3 regions of the Streptomyces sp. NPDC051214 genome follow, and region 2 is predicted to be linked to each of the others. Evidence: riboswitches for the same ligand, from Rfam matches in the RefSeq annotation. Region 2 holds a riboswitch; each other region holds the start of a gene.
The links. Region 2 has a riboswitch for cyclic di-AMP ahead of AB0M70_RS26445 (NlpC/P60 family protein). Riboswitches for the same ligand answer to the same signal wherever they lie in the genome.

Region 1: linked by a shared signal. The riboswitch ahead of AB0M70_RS38605 (M23 family metallopeptidase) and the one ahead of AB0M70_RS26445 (NlpC/P60 family protein) in region 2 are both predicted to bind cyclic di-AMP.
Region 3: linked by a shared signal. The riboswitch ahead of AB0M70_RS41965 (LysM peptidoglycan-binding domain-containing protein) and the one ahead of AB0M70_RS26445 (NlpC/P60 family protein) in region 2 are both predicted to bind cyclic di-AMP.

What each region holds. Positions count from the first base shown of each region.
Region 1 is NZ_JBFBAT010000021.1:86,730-93,705, forward strand. It holds gene AB0M70_RS38575 (DEAD/DEAH box helicase) at 1-356, shown strand, start outside; tRNA gene AB0M70_RS38580 (tRNA-Lys) at 652-724, shown strand; gene AB0M70_RS38585 (hypothetical protein) at 794-1,045, opposite strand; gene AB0M70_RS38590 (alginate lyase family protein) at 1,175-2,392, shown strand; tRNA gene AB0M70_RS38595 (tRNA-Met) at 2,502-2,575, shown strand; gene AB0M70_RS38600 (PP2C family protein-serine/threonine phosphatase) at 2,731-3,867, shown strand; cyclic di-AMP (ydaO/yuaA leader) riboswitch at 4,070-4,216, shown strand; gene AB0M70_RS38605 (M23 family metallopeptidase) at 4,228-5,313, shown strand; gene AB0M70_RS38610 (aldo/keto reductase) at 5,485-6,429, shown strand; gene AB0M70_RS38615 (PrsW family glutamic-type intramembrane protease) at 6,426-6,976, opposite strand, start outside.
Region 2 is NZ_JBFBAT010000010.1:145,069-152,044, forward strand. It holds gene AB0M70_RS26430 (alpha/beta fold hydrolase) at 1-555, shown strand, start outside; gene AB0M70_RS26435 (M23 family metallopeptidase) at 763-2,397, shown strand; gene pcrA (DNA helicase PcrA) at 2,427-4,955, opposite strand; cyclic di-AMP (ydaO/yuaA leader) riboswitch at 5,210-5,367, shown strand; gene AB0M70_RS26445 (NlpC/P60 family protein) at 5,375-6,571, shown strand; gene AB0M70_RS26450 (hypothetical protein) at 6,665-6,976, opposite strand, start outside.
Region 3 is NZ_JBFBAT010000029.1:16,055-23,030, reverse strand. It holds gene AB0M70_RS41975 (PAS domain S-box protein) at 1-69, shown strand, start outside; gene AB0M70_RS41970 (restriction endonuclease) at 284-883, shown strand; cyclic di-AMP (ydaO/yuaA leader) riboswitch at 1,262-1,413, shown strand; gene AB0M70_RS41965 (LysM peptidoglycan-binding domain-containing protein) at 1,418-2,149, shown strand; gene AB0M70_RS41960 (hypothetical protein) at 2,313-3,455, shown strand; gene AB0M70_RS41955 (hypothetical protein) at 3,458-4,567, shown strand; gene AB0M70_RS41950 (GNAT family N-acetyltransferase) at 4,636-5,184, shown strand; gene AB0M70_RS41945 (class I SAM-dependent methyltransferase) at 5,197-5,913, opposite strand; gene AB0M70_RS41940 (L,D-transpeptidase family protein) at 6,269-6,790, shown strand; gene AB0M70_RS41935 (polyketide cyclase) at 6,850-6,976, shown strand, end outside.

The sequences.
Region 1 (6,976 bases), on a different contig from region 2:
ACCGTCGTGAGGGTGGCGGTGGCTTCAACCGTGACCGCAACGACCGTCCCTCTTCGGGTGGTTTCCGTGGCGGTGACCGTCGCGAAGGCGGCGGTGGCTTCAACCGTGACCGCAACGACCGTGGTGGCTCCGGCTTCCGCCGCGACGACCGCCCCTCCGGCGGCCACCGTGGCAGCGACCGTCCGTTCAACCGCGACCGCCGCGACGACCGCCCCGCGGGCGGCTCGGGCGGCTTCCGCTCCGGCGGCCACGACCGCCCGTCGTACAACCGCAACTCGGGCACGTCCGGCACCGGCACGGGCACCGGCTCCTTCGGCCGCCGCGACGACAAGCCGCGCTGGAAGCGCAACGGCTGACGCCTGCTGAACAGTTGAACCGAAGGGCCCGCACAGCTTTGCTGTGCGGGCCCTTCGGCGTGCGCGGGGTCTCTCGCTCGGTGCCGACGGCCGACGGCCAAGGCCGGTTCTGGGACGGCCGGATCGCCGACGTGCAGGCGTATGCGGGAGCGCTCAGTGAGCGGCAAGTGGCGGTGCTGCGCGCCGGAGGAACCTCGGACTGACCGGTGGCTCGCGACCGTGCGACGGGCCCGGGAGGTGATACCCGATCGGATGGGCGGGCCTCTGCGGCTATGCTCGGGGGGTGCGTCCGCACGGACCGTTAGCTCAATTGGCAGAGCAGTGGACTTTTAATCCATTGGTTGTGGGTTCGAGTCCCACACGGTCTACCGCAAAGGCCCAGCTCGGGGAGGTCCCCGAGCTGGGCCTTCGGTGTGTTCAGGGGTGAGTGCCGGGGCCTAGGCGGGCAGTGCGGCGCGGGCGTGGTCGATGACGTTGCCGTTGGAGCAGTTGTTGGCGTGGTCGCTCACCCAGTCTCCGAGGACCGGCACCACGGCGACTTCCTGGAGGCACACGGCGGCTGCCGTGAAGTTCCAGTTGTTGGTGGCGTTCACGCCGCCGCCGAAGTTGGAGTCGTTGTCGGCGTGGGCCGGTGCCGCCAGGGCGAGCGAGCCGATGACCAGCATGCCTGCGGTGATGATCTTCTTCATGAGCTGGCAAACGACGCCCGGTCCAGGGCGTCACGCGCCGCCGGTCGCCCGAACGGACCCGCCTCGACTGCGCCCTTGGCCCTCGCGAGTGACGCTGTGCCTGGCAGGTGGCCGATCCGGAGGTGCAGCATGGGTTCCGTACGGCGGGCTCTCGTGATGGTGCTCGTGCCGTTGCTCGTCGGGGTCGCGGCGGCCTGCGGGGGGTCCGGGGGCGGGAGTGGGAGTGGGAGAGCCAGTGACCGGGCTCGGCCCGCCGAGCTTGCCTTCGCGCACCCGGGGGTCCTCGTCAGCAAGGCCCAGCTGGACCGCGTACGCGCCCATGTCGCGGCGCGCGAGCAGCCCTGGCTGACGGCGTTCGAGCGGATGCGGGACAGCAGGTACGGCGCCGACGACTACACGGCCAAGCCGTACGCCGTCGTCGCGTGCCCGGCCGGCGCCCGCGCGGGCCGGGGCTGCGTCGAAGAGCGTGAGGACGCCATCGCCGCGTACACGCAGGCCCTGCTCTGGAACGTCACCGGCGACCGCGCGCACGCCGAGAAGGCCGTGCAGATCATGGACGCCTGGGCGCGGGTGATCACGCGGCATACCGAGGCCAACGCCGGGCTCCAGACGGCCTGGGCCGCCTCCTCGTGGGCACGCGCGGCCGAAGCCGTGCGGTACACCTACGACGGCTGGACCGACGGCGAACTCCTCCGCTTCGAGCGCATGCTGCGCAACGCCTACCTGCCCCAAGTGCGGGACGGCGCAGCCGACTTCAACGGCAACTGGGATCTTCTGATGGCCGACGCGACCATCAGCATGGCCGTCTTCCTCGACGACCACGAGTCCTTCGAGAAGGCGGTGACGCACTTCAGGACCCGCGTGCCCGCCTATTTCTATCTGGAGTCGGACGGCCCGCTGCCCGTGTCACCCGCGGGCAGCGGCATCAATACCGCGGAGAAGCTCCAGAAGTACTGGTTCGGGCAGAAGACATTCGCCGACGGCCTTTCCCAGGAGACCTGCCGGAACTTCAAGCACGCCAGCTACTCCCTCGCGGCCACCGCGCACATCGCCGAGACCGCCTGGCACCAGGGCGTCGACCTGTACGGCGAGGTCAAGGAGCGGCTGCGGGCCGCGCTGGAATTCCACTCCCGGTACCAGCTGGGCGCCAAGGCGCCGGACTGGCTGTGCGGCGGCACGGTGCGGCGCGACATGGGGCCCGACACCGAGGTCGGCCTCAACCACCTGCGGGAACGGCTGCGGCTCGCCCTGCCGGAGACGGAGAGGCTCACCCAGGAGCAGCGGCCCGAGGGGACGGACGACCTGTTCGTGGCCTGGGAGACGCTGACACACGCCGAGAACGTGTGAGCGGGGGCGACCGACCCTTCAGAAGGCTCCCTTGAAAGGCTCCGTTTCCAGGTGGTTCGTAACCGGTTCGCTTTCACTCCCCCTGATGGCGTAGAGTTGCATTCAACGGCGCGGGGTGGAGCAGCTCGGTAGCTCGCTGGGCTCATAACCCAGAGGTCGCAGGTTCAAATCCTGTCCCCGCTACTAAAGACCGAAGGCCCGGATCCAGAAATGGATCCGGGCCTTCGGTGTTTTCCGCCGACGTGAGCCCCGACGGAAGTCGCTCACCCGGTCGGCCCACACCGGTCGCCCCACGCCGCCCCTCCGGGAACCCTGAGTGAGTGGGGCAGCGAGGAGAAATCGGCGGGGGCGGCAAGCGTCCCGACGTCCGGCACGAGCGGGCGCTCGTGCGGGCTCTTCCCCTGCTGCTCATCGTCGCCGGGATCGTGTACGACGTCTCGACCCCGCCCAGGTTCACCGCCGTGCCCCTGTTCACCGCGGCCCCGCTCATCGCCGCGCCCTTCTACTCGCTGCTCAGCACCCTCCTCATCGGCGCCGCCTCCTGCTCCGCCGTGCTCGCCCTGCACTTCAAGACCAACACCACGACCGACGTCGAGGCCGTCACCGAACTGATCACGGTGGTGACCGTCGCCGTCCTCGCCGTCGTCATCAACCGCGTCGTACGCCGCAGCGACAAACAGCTCGCGTCCGCCCGCTCCATCTCCGAGGCCGCCCAGCGCGCCGTACTGCCGCAGCCGGACCCCCGTATCGGCGGTCTCGACATCGCGGCGCGGTACGAGGCGGCGGAGGCCGACGCGTTCATCGGCGGCGATCTGTACGCCGTGCAGGACACCCCGCACGGCGTCCGCGTCATCGTCGGTGACGTGCGGGGCAAGGGCATGGGCGCGGTGGCGGCCGTCGCCGTGGTGATCGGGGCGTTCCGGGAGGCCGCCGAGCAGGAGGCCACGCTGGAGGCCGTGGCGCAGCGCCTGGAGCGTGCCCTCGCGCGGGAGGGCACACGACGCGACGGGCTCGACGCCTTCGAGGGGTTCACGACCGCCGTCCTCGCGGAGATCCCGCACGGCGACGGTCTGGTGCGTCTCATCAACCGCGGGCATCCGGGCCCGCTGCTCCTGCGCGGCGACGGCCGGTTGTGCGTCCTGTCCGCCACCGAGCCCGCGCTGCCGCTCGGGATGGGCGAGCTGGGGGCCTGGCCGGACCGTGCGGACGAGACGGAGTTCCCGCCGGGGGCGATGCTGCTGCTCTACACCGACGGGCTCTGCGAGGCGCGCGACGCCCGGGGCGAGTTCTACGACCCGGCGGCGCGGCTCGGCGGCCGGATCTTCCCGGGGCCGGGTGGTCCGGACGCGCTCTTGACGACGCTCGTCGAGGAAGTGCGGCGGCACACCGGCGGCGGGGGGACCGACGACATGGCGTTGCTCGCGGTGCGGCGGCCCCTGTCACCGGCCGTGACGGAAGGACACCCCTCCGCATAACAACTGACGTACTGTCAAGGAGATGTGAAGCTCCGGTGTGTGAAGAAGTGGGGTCAACTCGCCCCGTTCCGGCCCCCGGTGTCCCGATAAGTACGGGCCATGAGCGTTAACGATCAGTCGGAACAGCTTGGAATACCGGCCTGCTGTCTATTAACGTTCGATAACGCAGCGCGGTCGTCCCAGCCGTCACTCGAGTCGGCTCCGCGCGCACGCGCCTAATCCCGAAAGGGAGCCGGGGAACCACTAATTGGGGTGAATCGGGCATCTGTGCATCCGTGCCAGATGTTCGTAGGAGACCTTCCTGCTCCGAACCCGTCAGCTAACCCGGTAGGCGAGAAGGAAGGAAAGGAGTGCGCCCCAGTGGCGTCCAACCGCCCTGCCCCCCAAGGCGTTTACGTACCGAATGACGACGATTTCGGTGGGTACGACGACAATTCCTGGGAGGAATGGAACCCCACCGAGGAGTCCATCCGTCCCGTCCGCGGCAGGCACCGCGTGCACAAGCGGGGTGGTGGCGGGCTCGCCCGCAGCTCCACGGTTCTCGGCGTAGGCGTCATCGCCGCCGTCGGCGCGGGCGGCATCGCCACCGCGCAGGACGGCAAGCCCCCGGTCTCCATCGCGATGCCGGACCTCTCGGCCGTCACGGACTCGCTGCCGGAGGCCAAGTCGCTTCCGGGCGTGGGGTCCTTGATAGCCGACGACTCGGCCGACGCGGGTTCCGCGGACAACGGCGTGGTGACCGCCGCCGCGCCCCTCAGCGCCGCCGGCCTCAGCGCCGCCGACACCGAGCAGGGCACCACGGACGCGGGCGAGGCACTGCGGGCCCGCATCATGGAGCAGGCAGAGAACCAGCAGGACCAGGCGGACGACGCGGTCCAGAAGGCCGCCGAGGAAGCCGCCGTCAAGCAGGCCGCCGAACAGGCCGCCGCCAAGCAGTCCGCGGCCGAGAAGAAGATCGCCGCCGAGAAGGCCGCCGCGAAGAAGAAGGCCGAGGCCGAGGCCAAGAAGAAGGCCGAGGCCGAGCGCCTGGCCAAGCTCGCGAAGAGCTACACCCTGCCCGTCGCCTCGTACACCCTCACCGGCACCTTCGGTCAGCCCGGCTCCATGTGGTCCTCCGGCTACCACACCGGCCTGGACTTCGCGGCTCCCACGGGCACGCCCATCAAGGCCGTCCACTCCGGCACCATCAAGGAGGCCGGCTGGGCGGGGGCGTACGGCTACCGCACGGTCCTCGAACTCGACGACGGCACCGAGGTGTGGTTCTGCCACCAGTCCTCGATGAACGTCAGCGCAGGCCAGAAGGTCACCACCGGCGAGACCATCGGCCGCGTCGGAGCCACCGGCAACGTCACCGGCGCGCACCTCCACATGGAGGTCCACCCGGGCGGCGACTCCACCGGGGTCGACCCGGCGGCGTGGCTGCGCGGCAAGGGCCAGTCGATCTGAGGCGCCGGTCCATCTGAGGCACCAGTCCATATGAGCAACCCCGGAACCCCGGCGGTCCTGGCGACAACCCCCCGACGTCAGGGCTGCCGGTTCGGCGTGCGCGGCCCCACCCGATGGAACGCACGTCCCCTTGCGCGGAATGCCGCGGTCCACGAGGGCGTTGATCTCCTCATGACTTCTCTCCGCAAGCTTGGCTCGTCCGACCTCGAGGTCTTCCCGCTCGCCCTGGGCGGCAACGTCTTCGGCTGGACGGCCGACGAGGCGCAGTCCTTCGACGTGCTGGACGCCTACACCGCCGCCGGCGGCAACTTCATCGACACCGCCGACGTCTACTCGGCCTGGGTGCCGGGCAACAAGGGCGGCGAGTCCGAGACCGTCCTCGGCAACTGGTTCGCCGCGCGCGGCAACCGCTCCGACGTCGTGCTCGCCACCAAGGTCGGCGCCCACCCCGACTTCAAGGGCCTGTCCGCGCACACCATCAAGGCCGGTGCCGAGGAGTCGCTGCGCCGCCTGCGCACCGATTACATCGACCTCTACTACACGCACTACGACGACCCGACCGTCCCGGTCGAGGAGGTCATCGCCGCGCTCGACGACCTCGTGACGTCCGGCAAGGTGCGCGCCATCGCCGCGTCCAACGTGACCCCCGAGCGGCTCCAGGAGTTCCTGGACTTCTCCGACCGCGAGGGCCTCGCCCGCTACTCGGTCCTTCAGCCGCACTACAACCTCCTCTCGCGCGACACGTACGAGGGCCAGCTGGAGCAGGTCGCCTCGCGCTCGGGCCTGGCCGCCGTCCCGTACTACGCGCTCGCCTCCGGCTTCCTGACCGGCAAGTACCGCCCGGGTACGCGGGTCGACAGCGCGCGGGCCGAGGGCGCGGGCAAGCACCTGGAGACCGAGCGTGGCCGGCGGGTGCTCGCCGCGCTCGACGAGGTCGCCGAGTCCCGTGGCGCCGAGCTCGCGACGGTCGCCCTCGCGTGGCTGGCGGCCCAGCCGACGGTGGCGGCGCCGATCGCGTCGGCCCGTACGGTCGAGCAGCTGCCCGCGCTGCTCGCGGTGGGCGAGCTCGAACTGACGGACGCCGAGGTGTCGACGCTGACGGCGGCTTCGGCCTAACCCCGGTAGGGGTTGTACGCCGGGTAGGGCATCGCAGGCTGGGCGTACGGGTGTCCGTAGGGGTGCGGCGGCTGCGCGTAGGGCTGCTGGGTCGCGTAGGGCTGGGCGTACGGCTGTGGGTAGGGCCGGCGGTGTCCGTACCCGTACGGCGGCGGCATCGGTACGAGCACGGGTGCCGTCGCGCGGGCCGCGTAGGCGAGGGCGGGGCGCGCTGCCTCGCGGCGCTCCCACAGCGCGTGCAGCAACTCCCGCTCCCGTGCGACGAAGTCGGCGCCCGCCTTGCCCCGGCGTCCTCGGTGGCGCAGGAGCGCGAGAGACGTCGCGTACGCCTCGTACTGGGCGACCGCGCGGGCCGCGGCCTTGCCCTGGGTGTACGAGGCGTAGTCGCGGGCGAGGGTGCGGGCGCGCATCGTGCCGAGCGCGTACGGCTCGGGAGCGGTGAGCCAGCCCGCGATCGCGTACGCGGGCAGTTCCGCGCGCACGACGCGCAGGGCGCGCTGCCTGGTCCAGATCGCCAGCCAGGTGAGCAGGCCGAACGCGGGCAGCA
Region 2 (6,976 bases):
CAGCACGTGGAGTCCCTCAACTACTCCCCTCTCACCTGCGACATCCGCACCGCCGCCGAGCTGCTCGGCCGCCACATAGAGGAGATCTGCGAGCGCACGGGCCACCACCAGGTGGACATCGTCGGGCACAGCCTCGGCGGCCTCATAGCTCGCTATTACGCGCAGCGTCTGGGCGGCGACGAGCGCGTTCGCACACTGGTCACCCTCGGTACCCCGCACGAGGGAACGCGCGTCGTGCCGTTCGCCGACGCGCACCCGATCGTGCGCCAGATGCGCCCCGGATCGGACGTGATCGAGGAGCTGCGGGAGCCCGCACCGGGCTGCCGGACCCGTTTCGTGAGCTTCTGGAGCGACTTGGACCAGCTGATGGCCCCGCTCGAGACGGCCTGCGTCAACCACCCCGACCTGATCGCCCAGAACGTACGTGTCTCCGGTATCGGTCATCTCGCCCTGCCCGTGCACCCCGCGGTCGCCTCCGGAATCCGTCAGGCCCTCGACCTGGCTGCTCCGGGGACCCCCGCGAAGGGCGCCGAGAACGGACTCACCGTGGCCTGAGGAGCAGCTCGCGCACCCCGCGGCGAGGGAAAATTGTCGAACGGAGCTCGAACGCAAGGCCAAAGCTGTGCCCGCCGACCGCCGAAAGGCGGCCGAATGCCCGTTTCCTGAGAGCACGAAACCTGCCGAAGATTGTCGTGCCCGCATACCGCCGGGTACAGTCGCCGCACTGCTCTGCCCCCTGCTGCCGAGGCGAAAGAGAAGTTGGTGAACGACCGTCACCCGTCGGGGAGCTCGACACCCCCGGCCTCGGCACCCGCCGACCATGCGCCCTACGCGGCGTATGACCCGCAGAGCACCCAGCACGGCGCCTACACCGGGTACGACAGCTACTCCACCGGAAGCTTCGACACCACGGGCAGCTATGCGGCGGCCGGTCACGACACCGGAAGCTTTGCGTCCGACCCGCTCTTCGGCGACATGCCCGGCAGTTCGTACGACACCGGCCAGTGGTCCACCACGGGAACCCAACAGACGCTGAACCACGACCCGTACGCCGCGCAGCACCAAGCCGCGTACGACACCGGTGGGTACGAGAACGGCGGCTACGACACCGGTGGTTACGACACCGGCGCCATGTGGTCGACCGGCGGCCACCAGCACCTCTCCGCCGACATCCCGGCGCAGCAACCGGGTCCCGAGGCCACGGGCCAGTGGGACACGGGCACCTGGGACCAGCCGCAGCAGACCGGCCAGTGGGAGACCCAGGCCTTCGACACCGGCGCCTACGACGCGACCGCGTGGAACTCCGCCGGCCAGGACATGACGTACGGGGCCACCGCGACGCACGAGGCGCACGGCACGCCCGAGACACTTGAGGCGCACGGCACGTACGAGCCCCAGGACACGCCCGGAGCGCCCGACACGTACGAGGCCCCCGAACCGTACGAGCATTCGCCTTACGACACCGGGTCCTACGCCACCGCGTCGTACGACTCCGGCTTTCTCTCCGCCGACACCTACGACCAACAGGTTCCCGCCGAGCACGAGTTCACACCCGACGAGGCTCCCGCCGATTCACTCGGCCCGGTCGAGCCGACCCGCAGGGTTTCCGCGGGTGACGACGAGCCGCCGCTCATGGACCGTGCGCACGGCTCCCGTTCCCGGGCCCGCCGCCGCTCCCCCGCCAAGCGCTCCGCGCTCTTCACCGTCGCCGTGCCCTCCGCCTGCGTGATGGGCGTCGCGGGTATCGCCGCGGCCTCCGTGGGCAACTTCGGCGGCGACGACGGCAAGGAGACGCAGGCGGCAACGGCCCCGGACCCCGCGTCGGTGCAGCCGTCCGCCGCCAACAACAAGCTCGACACGCAGCTGGCGAACCTCTCGGCGGACGCCGGTGACTTCGCCGACCGCGCGAGCCGCACGCAGGAACGTATCGACCTCAAGGCGGAGAAGGTCGCCGCCCAGAAGAAGGCCGCCGAGGAAGCCGCGCGCAAGGAGCGCCTGCGCCCGAAGTTCTCGCTGCCGGTGAAGCAGCACGGTCTGAGCGCGTACTACGGGCAGGCCGGCGTCAACTGGATGTCCGCGCACTCCGGGATCGACTTCCCGGTGTCGTACGGCACCGAGGTGCTCGCCGCCACCGACGGCACGGTCTCCACGAAGTGGAACAGCGCCTACGGCAACATGGCGATCGTGACCGCCAAGGACGGCACGGAGACGTGGTACTGCCACCTCTCCACGCACAAGATCTCCAGCGGCCCCGTGAAGGCGGGCGACCCCATCGCCTTCTCCGGGAACTCCGGCAACTCCACGGGCCCGCACCTGCACTTCGAGGTGCGTCCCGCGGGCGGCTCGGCCATCGACCCGCTGCCGTGGCTGCGCAGCCACAACCTCGACCCGACGTAACTCCGGCCGCCCCCGCGGCCCTGGGGGCGCTAGAGCTTCTCCACCGGTGCGTACCGCAGGAGGAGCCGCTTCGGCTTCGGCTCTCCGAAGTCCACCGTCGCCTCGGCGTTCGCGCCCGTCCCCTTCACGCCGACCACGGTCCCGAGGCCGAACTGGTCGTGCGTGACCCGGTCCCCGACCGCGAGCGCGACCACCGGCTTCTCCGACGCGCGGCGCGTGGCGAAGCCCTGGGCGCCGCCGGTCCGCGAGCGCGACGACGACAAGGAGGAGGCGATCCCGGCCGCGGGGCCGGACGTCGCCGGCGCGCCGACGGAACCCTTGCGCTTCCAGTCCAGGTGCGCCTCCGGGATCTCCTCCAGGAAGCGTGAGGGCGGGTTGTACGAAGGCTGTCCCCAGGCGCTGCGCATCGAGGACCGCGTCAGATAGAGCCGCTCACGCGCGCGCGTGATGCCCACGTACGCGAGGCGGCGCTCCTCCTCCAGCTCCTTGACCTGGCCGAGGGAGCGCATGTGCGGGAAGACGCCGTCCTCCATGCCGGTCAGGAAGACGACGGGGAACTCCAGGCCCTTGGCGGTGTGCAGCGTCATCAGCGTGATGACTCCGGAGCCGTCGTCCTCCTCGTCCGGGATCTGGTCCGAGTCGGCGACGAGCGCGACCCTCTCCAGGAACTCCGAGAGCGTGCCGGACACACCGGTGCCCGCGGCCTCCTCCCCCTCGGTCTCGCCTTCCCCTTCGCCTTCCCCTTCGCTTTCGCCTTCAGCGGCGGCCGTGCCGCTGTCCTGCTCGAACTCCAGGGCCACGGCGGCGAGTTCCTGGAGGTTCTCGATACGTGTCTCGTCCTGCGGGTCGGTCGAGGCCTGCAGCTCGGCGAGGTACCCGGTGCGCTCGAGGACGGCCTCCAGGACGACGGCGGGTCCCGCGCCGGACTCGACGATGGTCCGCAGCTCCTCCATCAGCACGTTGAAACGCTTGACGGCGTTGGCCGAGCGGGCCGCCATCCCGTACGCCTCGTCGACGCGCTTCAGGGCCTGCGGGAAGGAGATCTTCTCGCGCTGCGAGAGCGCGTCGATCATCGCCTCCGCGCGGTCGCCGATGCCCCTCTTGGGCACGTTCAGAATGCGCCGCAGCGGGACGGAGTCCTCCGGGTTGGCGAGCACCCGCAGATACGCGAGGACGTCCCGGACCTCCTTGCGCTCGTAGAAGCGCACGCCGCCGACGACCTTGTAGGGCAGGCCGACGCGGATGAAGATCTCTTCGAAGACACGCGACTGCGCGTTCGTCCGGTAGAAGATCGCGACGTCGCCCGCCTTCGCGTCGCCCGCGTCGGTGAGCCGGTCGATCTCGTCGGCGACGAACTGCGCCTCGTCGTGCTCGGTGTCCGCGACGTAGCCGATGATGCCCGCGCCCGCGCCCGCGTTGGTCCACAGGTTCTTGGGGCGGCGGCTTTCGTTGCGCTCGATGACGGCGTTGGCGGCGGTCAGGATCGTCTGCGTGGAGCGGTAGTTCTGCTCCAGGAGGATCGTGGTCGCGTCCGGGTAGTCCTCCTCGAACTGGAGGATGTTGCGGATCGTCGCGCCGCGGAAGGCGTAGATCGACTGGTCCGCGTCACCCACGACACACAGCTCGGCGGGGTCGTCGTCCTCGCCTCCGGAGGGGCCCACCAGCTCGCGCACCAGGGCGTACTGCGCGTGGTTGGTGTCCTGGTATTCGTCGACCATCACGTGGCGGAAGCGGCGGCGGTAGTGCTCGGCGACGTCCGGGAACGCACGGAACATGTGGACCGTCGTCATGATCAGGTCGTCGAAGTCGAGGGCGTTCGCCTCGCGCAGCCGCGACTGGTACATCGCGTACGCCTGGGCGAGCGTCTTCTCGAAGCCGTCGGCGGCCTGACCAGCGAAGGTCTCCTCGTCGATCAGCTCGTTCTTCAAATTCGAGATCTTGGCGCTGAAGGACTTCGGCGGGAACTTCTTCGGGTCGATGTCCAGGTCGCGGCAGACCAGCGCCATCAGCCGCTTGGAGTCGGCGGCGTCGTAGATCGAGAAGGAGGAGGTGAAGCCGAGCTTCTTCGACTCACGGCGCAGGATGCGCACGCACGCGCTGTGGAACGTCGACACCCACATCGCGTTCGCCCGCGGCCCGACGAGCTGCTCGACGCGCTCCTTCATCTCGCCCGCGGCCTTGTTCGTGAACGTGATCGCCAGGATCTGCCCCGGGTGCACGTGCCGCTCGGCCAGGAGATACGCGATGCGGTGCGTCAGGACCCGGGTCTTGCCGGAGCCCGCGCCCGCGACGATGAGCAGCGGGGAGTCCGCGTGCACGACGGCCGCGCGCTGGTTCTCGTTCAGCCCGTCGAGCAGGGCCGCCGGGTCGATCACGGGGCGCGGGGCGCCGCCGCGGTAGTGCGCGTCCCGGGGCGTGGGCGCGTCGAACTTCCCGTCGAACAGATCGTCCGGAACGGATTCCGGGGCACTGTCCTCGGGCGGCGGCGGGGGCTCCTCCTCGGAAGCCCGCGAGGGCTGGAGGTCCGCCAGGAAGCTGTCATCAAAGAGGCTGCTCATCGCCTCCCGAGTCTAGGCGGCCCCACTGACAACCCGCCCCGGGTTCCGGCCAGGTCCCCCCGCATACGGCCGGCACACGGCCTGCCCGCGAATCGTCACGTTCCGCGACGGCGCCGCGTGTCCGCGTCAAGGGCTTCGCAAAGTAACGAAAACGTATCGGGCATATCGAACATCAACCTTCACACGGACCACACGAGTTGGCTACCGTGCTCCGCGGGCTGCTCGTACTCCCACCGGCGAACCCCGCCGGGAACGGGTGGCCTCCGCCGAGTTCGATCTCCTCGGAGCCGGGGACCCACGATGAACTTGGGGTGAATCGGTCCCGTACGCAGTACGGGACCGTAGGGCAACCTTCCGGAACCACCCGCCCGAACCCGACAGCTAACCCGGTAGGCGGTCTACGGAAGGAGTCGCCTCCCTTGGCGTCGCACCGCAAGCCGCGGGCCCGCATCACCGGCCTACGCACCGCTCCGGCCCTCGGCATCACGACGGCAGCCCTCACCTCCGTGGCCCTCCTGTCACAGAGCGCGCAGGCGGCACCGTCAGCGCCCCAGAAGCCCAGCCTCGAAGAAGTACAGAAGAAGGTCGACGACCTCTACCAGCAGGCGGGCGTGGCCACCCAGAAGTACAACTCGGTCAAGGAGCGCACCGACAAGCAGCGCAAGAAGGTCGACACCCTTCTCGACGACGTGGCCGAGCGCGCCGACAAGCTGAACGAGGCCCGCCGGCAGCTGGGCACGTTCGCCGCGGCCCAGTACCGCACCGGCGGCGTCTCCGAGACCGCCACGATGATGCTCGCCGACGACCCGCAGGGGTACTTCGACCAGAACCACCTGTCGGACCGGCTGACCGCACGCCAGAAGAAGGCGGTCGACGACTACCAGACGCAGCAGGCCTCGGCCACGAAGCAGCGCACGAAGGCCGCCAAGAGCCTGGAGACACTCAGCGACTCACGGGACGACCTGCGGACGAGCAAGCAGACCGTCCAGAAGAAGCTGGGCGAGGCGCGCACGCTGCTCTCGGAGCTGACGGCCGAGGAGAAGGCACGGCTCGCGGCGATCGAGAAGAAGAAGGAAGAAGAGGCCAAGCGCAAGGCCGCCGAGCTGGCGCGCAAGCAGGAGGCCAAGCGCAAGGCGGCGGAAGAGGCCGCGGCCAAGGAGCGCGAGAAGGAAACCCCGGACGCGGGAACGGGCACGGGCGCCGGCTCGGGTTCCGACACCGGCACGGGTGCCGGCTCCGGCTCCGGCGGCACGGACAGTGGCTACGCGACGAAGGCCGCGAAGGTGATCAACTTCGCCGAGGCCCAGATCGGCAAGCCGTATGTGTGGGGCGCGACCGGTCCCGACTCCTACGACTGCTCCGGGCTCACCCAGGACGCGTGGAAGGCCGCGGGGATCTCCCTGCCGCGTACGACGTGGGACCAGGTGAAGGTCGGCACGACCGTGAAAACGGCCGACGCCAAGCCCGGTGACCTGGTGTTCTTCTACGACGACATCAGCCACGTCGGGATCTACATCGGCGACGGCAAGATGATCCACGCCCCGAAGCCGGGTGCGAACGTCCGCGTCGAGTCGATCTACTACATGCCGATCCACAGTGTGGTGCGGCCCGCCTGAGCACTCGCCCAGGAACCCACTACGCGCGCGTGGCCCGCATTCCCGGGGGGATGCGGGCCACGCGCGCGTGGTGGGTCGGTCGGATGCGCGGACTCAGGTCCACAGCACCGCGATGAAGATGTTCGCGACGGTCAGCAGGCCGACGGCGCCGAACATCCCCTTGTCCACCTTCTCGTCGTCCCGTTTCACGTAGACCAGCGCGAGGATCACGATCAGGACGGCCATCTTGATGCCGATCTTGACGTTGTTGACGGGGTTGTCGTCCGCCTGGTTGAGGCCCACCAGGATCACGCCCGTGACGAGCATCGTGAGCGCGCCGTGCAGCATCGCGGGGCTGAAGCGGGCCGTGCCCTGACCCATCTGCTTCATCTGGGTGAGGAAGCCGCCCAGGAGGGAGGCGATGCC
Region 3 (6,976 bases), on a different contig from region 2:
GGCATCCTCGCCCCACGCGCCTGGCCCCCGCGTTCGGCGACGGCGGCCCATCCGCTCAGCTCTGTCTGACGGACTCCGCTTGTCAGTGGCGACTGCCAGCATGGAAGGACGGGCGAAAAGTCCGCCGACAAAGGGGGGCGCTCATGCCAATGGTCAGGCTCTTCTCACAGCACGGCGGTCGGCAGTGACGCGGCAGGCGCCTGCGCGGCGGCGTCGACGACGTCCCACCAAAAGGCAGCAGCGGCAACAAGCGCGACTCGTGGCGCTTCTTGCCGGTGCTGCCGTGGCGCTCATACTGGTCGCCTCATTGGTCAACTGGCTGCTCGCGCATTTGTGGTTGCTGATCGCGCTCACCGTCGCAGCCGTGGTGGCGAGTCTTGGCCTCTTGCACCAGCGACGCCAACGGGCCTTGTGGGCGGACGTACGGCGACAGCAACTGCGTTATGCGATAGCGCAATTGGACGCCTTACATCACCGCGATTTCGAATACGCGGTACGCGACTTGATGCGCCGCGACGGCTGCACGGACGCCCGGCAGACGGGCGGTACGGGTGACAACGGGGCGGACGTGCTCGCCACCGATCCGATGGGCCGCAAGTGGGTCGTCCAGTGCAAGCACCGCAGGAACGGAGCGCAGGGTTCGCCGGTCGGCACACCCGACCTGCAGCGCGTCAACGGAACAGCCCGGCAGCTGCACGGCGCGGACATCGTCTTGGTGGTGACCAACGGACGCTTCTCCCAGCGGTGCGCTCCTTTGGCCCGGCAGCTGCACATGCACCTGGTCGACCGCACCCTGCTCGCCAACTGGGCGGCAGGAGCACGGCCGTTGTGGGAATTGCTGCCCAATATCCCGCCCCCGCCCCGCTTTATACCCACGAACTGAGAGCCCATATCAGGCTCACCTTGAGGCGTCACCACCGGGTCCCACCAGAAACGATGCCCGTTTTGACATGAAAAATAGGGATCGCATTATGTCCGCTTTTGCGAATAAGGCCACGTCTGCACCCACTTGGCATCGCGCCGCAGTGGAATGAGTCACACCCGCAGATCGAGGCCCCAAGATCCGCCCAGCGCATTTTCGTTTCCCGCAAACAAAGTTGAGGCCATTTGATCAATGGGGGGCACGGGCCGCGGACTCCGAGAATGGCCCTCGCGCATTCCCCGAGTGAATTCCCGCCTTGTTCTGTCCGGGCTTTCTCGCCTAACGTCACCGTCAATCCGGATGGAACGCCGAATCCTGCCGCTGTCCGGAAACCCTTCCCGTACTCACTCACTTACGCACGGCAGGAGCGGGGGACCCAGGTAAGCCGCCGATCCGGATTCCGGAACGGCTCGGGGTGAAGTCGCATTCGTGCGACCGGACATCTCCCGTCCGAACCCGACAGCTCACCTCGTAGGCGACGGAGAGGAATTCGTCATGCCTGCAAAGGGTAAGCACCGCCGCCCCAAGTCCAGCTCGCTCAGCCGGGGCATCGCCGCGGCAGGCACGGGCGGCGCCGTGCTCGTCCTCCCGGTGATCGGCGCGACCGCCGCCAGCGCGGCGCAGCCCGCGGCGGCCGCCAAGCCCGCCGCCGCCCCCAAGACCTACGTCGTCGCAGCGGGCGACTCGCTGGCGAAGATCGCCCGCGAGCACTCGGTCAGCGGCGGCTGGAAGAAGCTGTACGAGGACAACCGCAGCGTTCTGGGCGGGGACCCGAAGCTGATCCACCCCGGCCTCAAGATCACCATCGGAGAGAAGGCCGCCTCCAGGGCCTCCGACGAGCGGGCGGACCGTTCCCAGCGCACGAACGCCGCCAAGCCCGCCGTCGCCCCGGCGAAGAAGACGTACGCCAACAACCTCGACGGCTGGATCAAGGAGTCGCTCGACGTCATGGCCCAGCACGGCATCCCCGGCACGTACGAGGGCATCCACCGCAACGTGATGCGCGAGTCCTCCGGCAACCCGCTGGCCATCAACAACTGGGACGTCAACGCCGCCGCGGGCACCCCGTCCAAGGGGCTCCTGCAGGTCATCGCCCCGACCTTCGACGCCTACCACGTGGCCGGCACCTCGCTGGACAGCTATGACCCGGTCGCCAACATCACCGCCGCCTGCAACTACGCGGCCGACCGGTACGGCTCGATCGACAACGTGAACGGCCCCTACTAGGGGATCCCGGTCTCGATCGCCCTGAGCCCCGGCACGCCGCGCGTGCCGGGGCTCAGGGCTGTCGGGACCTCCCGCAAGGGACCCCCGAATTGGCATGCACCCGTCTATTCACGGACGGGTGCATGCCAATAAGGTGAGCGACCTTCGCGTTCTGGGGGGTCTCATGAACGGTCTCCGTGGTCGCCGTGATCTTCGTGGTCACCGTGCGGTCATCATCTGCCTTGTGATCGCCTGTGCCGCGGTGGTGTCGCCCGTCGCCGTCGTCTCGCCGGCCGCGGCTGTGCCGACCGCCCAAGCCGACACCCCGAACGTGACGCCGAGCTGGTCGGCGCTGCCCGTGCCCGCGGCCACACGGCCCGTGACCGTGTCCGATCTTGCCGCCCGTGGGCCGGGCGATGTCTGGGCGACGGGGTACGAGCACACCACCGACTGGGTGCGGCCGATGCTGTACCGGTGGGACGGCGCGGCCTGGAGCCGGGACAGCAGCTTCCCCGGCGCCGAGGCGTCGGGCTGGCTCGGCAAGGTGCAGTTCGTCGGCAAGGAAACGTGGATCTTGCACAACCGCGACGGAGCGGGCGAGATCCTGCGCCGCTCGGCCGGAGGATCGGGCGGCTCGGGAGGGTGGAGCACACTCCCGCTGCCGCAGACCTTGTGGACCTACCAGGACTTCGCCGCCGTGCCCGGTGCCGCCTGGGTGGTCGGTGAGGACGAGACCGGGCTGAAGGTCCTGCACCACGACGGCTCCGGCTGGACCACACAGTCCACCCCCGACGGCGTGCTGTACGTCATGGGGATCACCGCGCGCTCGGCCACCGACGCCTGGGCCTGGGCGGACACCACGAACGGGAGCACCGTCCTGCGCTGGGACGGCACGGCCTGGCGCGACGCGAAGGTGCCGCTGCCGCCGAACAGCAACATCCACACGATGCTGCTCGAACCGGCCGGCCGCGTCACGATCGGCGGCAGCCAGTACGTCGACGGCGCGCCACGCACCTACCTCATGACCTGGAACGGCCACACCTGGCGCACCACCTACCCGCCCCTGGGCGACACCTACACCGAGGCCATGGTGCGCGGCCCGGACGGCGCGTTGTGGCTGCCGGTGCGCAGCGACCGCGCGTTCCAGTCGAAGTACGCACGGATCGACGGCTCCCGCACCACCTTCTCCTACGGCCCTGAGCGCACGAACGCGATCGACGTGAAACCGCGTGCACTGACGAGGGCCGGGTCCTCGCTGCTGTCCTTCGGGACCGTCGAGATCTACGGCTCGAAACCAAACCTGATGAGCGAGCGGCTGGGAGGCTGACCATGGTGCGCCGACTTCTCGTCGCGGTTCTCGCCGTCGCGATGACCGTCATCACCGTCATGAGCTCGGCCGCGGCGGAGCCCGGTGCCTGGCGACACGTGCCGGTCCCGGCACAGGTACGCCCGCAGGCCGGGCTGAACGAGGCCGTGGCGTTCGGTCCTGACCGGGCGTGGGCCGTGGGCTCCGACGCCGTCGGCCGCGAGGCACCGGGCTTCCCGCTGATGCTGCGTTGGGACGGAACCGCGTGGCAGCGCCAGAGTCTGCCCAAGGTCAGCTGGCAGGGAGACCTGCTGTCCATCGCCGCGACCTCCGCGACCGCGATCTGGGCGGTCGGCCGCGACTCGGCGGGCGGCGCCCGCCTGCTGCGCTACGACGGCAGCACCTGGCGCGAGAGCCGGCCGCCCCGTGGTGTCCTGCTGACCAAGGTCGTCAGCGGCGGCGGTGAGACCTGGCTGATCGGATCGCGGGACGGCGCGCAGGTCTTGCTGCGGCGGGACGGGAGCGGCTGGCAGGACATGCCGGTGCCGCCGGGAGCCGTCTATGGCATGCACGTGGTGGCGGACGACGACATCTGGGCCGCGGGCGCCACCAACTCGGGTGCGGCGGTCTCGCATTGGAACGGGCAGGAGTGGCAGCAGACGATCGTGGACGGGTTCCCGAGGTCGGCCGTGGGCAGTGTGTTCGCGGTCTCTCCGACCGAGGTGTGGGCGGGTGGCACGGCCGGGTTCGTCGGTGGTCCGGTGGGCAAGCCGATCCCGCCCCTGCTGATGCGCTGGGACGGGAACGCGTGGAGCCGGGTGACCGTGCCCACCGATTTCGGTTCGATCAGTTCGTTCGCTCCCGCCGCGAACGGCAAGCTGGGCTGGGTCTCGGTGGCCAACTCGCAGAAGTACGGTCCGCCCGGCAGCTACCCGCCCCTGGTGTCCGGGCCGGATTTCCTGTCCTGGGACGGCCAGTCCTTCACCGGGCACAGCGAACCGGCGGTGGCCGGGGAGGGTGACTCCCGGACGCTGCAGCTCGCACCGGTGCCGGGGACGTCGACGGTGTGGTCCGTCGGCCGTGCCGCCGGACCCGAGAACACCTTCGCGCCGCGCACGCAACGTTTCGACTGAGCAGCCTTTACGGAAAAGTGGATCACCAGGGTGATCCACTCCTCCAGAAGAAGTCCTAGCATCGGCCCATGCCTCACAACCCGTCACGCGTCGAACTGCGCCCGCTTACCCTCGCCGACCAGGATGAGTTCTGCACGCTCGTGCGGGCCAGCGCCGAGCTCCATTCACCGTGGATGCAACTTCCCACGACCGCGGCGGAGTTCCAGGACTGGATGCACCGCTTCAGTGACGGCACCACCCAAGGCTTTCTGATCCGTGTTCAGGAGACCGGCGAGGTGGCCGGGATGGTGAACATCAACTCGATCATCCGGGGCCGCTACCAGGGCGCATCGCTCGGCTACGCGGCCTTCGCCCCGTCCGCGGGGCGGGGTTACATGACCGAGGGTCTCACCGTCGCCCTGCGGCACGCCTTCGACGACCTGCGCCTGCACCGCCTCGAGGCCAACATTCAACCGGGCAACCGGGCGTCCTTGGCCGTGGTCCAGCGTCTGGGCTTTCGTTACGAGGGCCTCTCCCCCGCTTATCTCTATATCGACGGGGCCTGGCGCGACCACGAACGGTGGTCCATCACCGCGCCGTCACCCTGGAAGCCCGACCCTTCCCTTCCCCGGGTCTGACCTGCCGATGCCCTACACCCGCACGTACTGCACGTACTGACAGGACCGCCCCTCGCCGCCAGGCTGACGACGGAAACCGCACCGCTCCATGAGCCGGTCGGCGTCGGCGGCACCGAATACGCGGTAACCCGAGCGCTGATGCGCCACCACGGTGGTCTCGCGCATCACGTAGTAGTCCTTGATGAAACGGCCTCCTCCTTCGGCCCGGGACTCTTGGGCGTAGACGAGCCCTCCGGGCAACGTCCGCCGCAAGGCGTGATGCGCGTCCTGAACCGCCAGAATCAGAAGTCCCCCCGGACGGAGCACAGTTGCGAGATTCTCTAGTCCCTTGATGTTGTCGCTCTTCTCCACCAGGTGGCTGCCCAGGTTGATTTCGTCGCCGTCACGAAGGCAGTACCAGATGCCGCCGACGGAGTAGGCGACGTCGAATTGCGATTCGGGAACGGCGCGGAGAATGTCCATCTCCACGAGCGTCACTCGGTCCCCGAGTCTGTTCCGAGCCTGGGTGAGCATGCTTTCGGTGTGGTCAATTCCGGTGAGCCGCATGCCGACGGACCCCGTCGCGAGCAACTGATCACACACCAGCCCTGTTCCTACGCCGAGTTCCAGGACGTCCCTCCGGTCGCCGATGAGCCCCCGCAATTCCCTCGCGTAGGCCTCGTAGTCGTAATACCCCGAAGTCATGATGAGGTCGTAGTGCGGCGCGAGAGCGTCATAGGAGTTGGTCACGCGCGGCACCGTAGCAAGGGGGCAGAGCCTGGCAGGGGTATGACCGGCCATCAGTTGTGTGATGTCGAGTCCGACACGCCTCGAGCTTCCGGGCGAAATAATGGAATTGGCTGATAATGCGAGGGTGCTCAAAACCACGCTGCCCCGACTGATTCTCCCTTTGCTCATCTGCACGGTTTCTCTCAGCGGATGCAGCGACGAAAGAGCTCCGGCCGACGGCCGGTCGGGCCATCATGCGCCGCCGCACAACGCCTACGGCAAAATCCCGCCGCCGGGCCGCACCACGGCGATCCCTCAGCTCGGGCCGGACATGCAAAAGGCCGTGGACCGTCGGGGCGCCAGGCAGGTGGTCCTCGTGTCAGGGGACGCACCCGACTCCAGCTACGCGACGGTTCACCTGTTCGAACGCGACGCACGGGGCGGATGGCGCAGGGTCTTCGAGCCGTGGCCGGCCCGCAACGGCCAACGCGGCTGGACCGAGCACCACACGGCGAGCGACCGAAGCACCCCGGTAGGGGTGTTCGGGCTCAGTGACGCCGGCGGGCTCCTGCCCGACCCGGGTTCCAAGCTGCCCTACGACCAGTCCCCCGTGTACGACGAGGACGGCGTCGGCTTCCTGGGCCAGTCACTCAGAGGGGCCTTCGACCACGTGGTGGCCATCAACTACAACCGTCAGCCCGGCTCCCCGCCCAGGGACCTCGTACGACCCCTGGGGGCCGAACGCGGTGGAGGCATCTTCATCCACATGGACCACGGCGGGCCGACCCAGGCCTGCGTGGCACTGCCGCGCAAGGAGATGACCGAGCTTCTGAAATGGCTCGACCCCGGCATGAAGCCGGTGATCGCCATGGGGGACGTCGAGTCAGTCGCCCGCTGAATCCGGGCTCATCGGCTTCTACTGGTCCCAGGTCGCATGATCGTGCGAGGGTGACCCGCATGACGACAGAGCGATTCGAAGTGCAGCGTCAGGTGGCCGCCTCCCCGGAGAAGATCTTCGCGCTGCTGTGTGAGCCCGCCGGACACGTGGCGATCGACAGTTCGGGGATGCTGCAGTCCGCCGAGG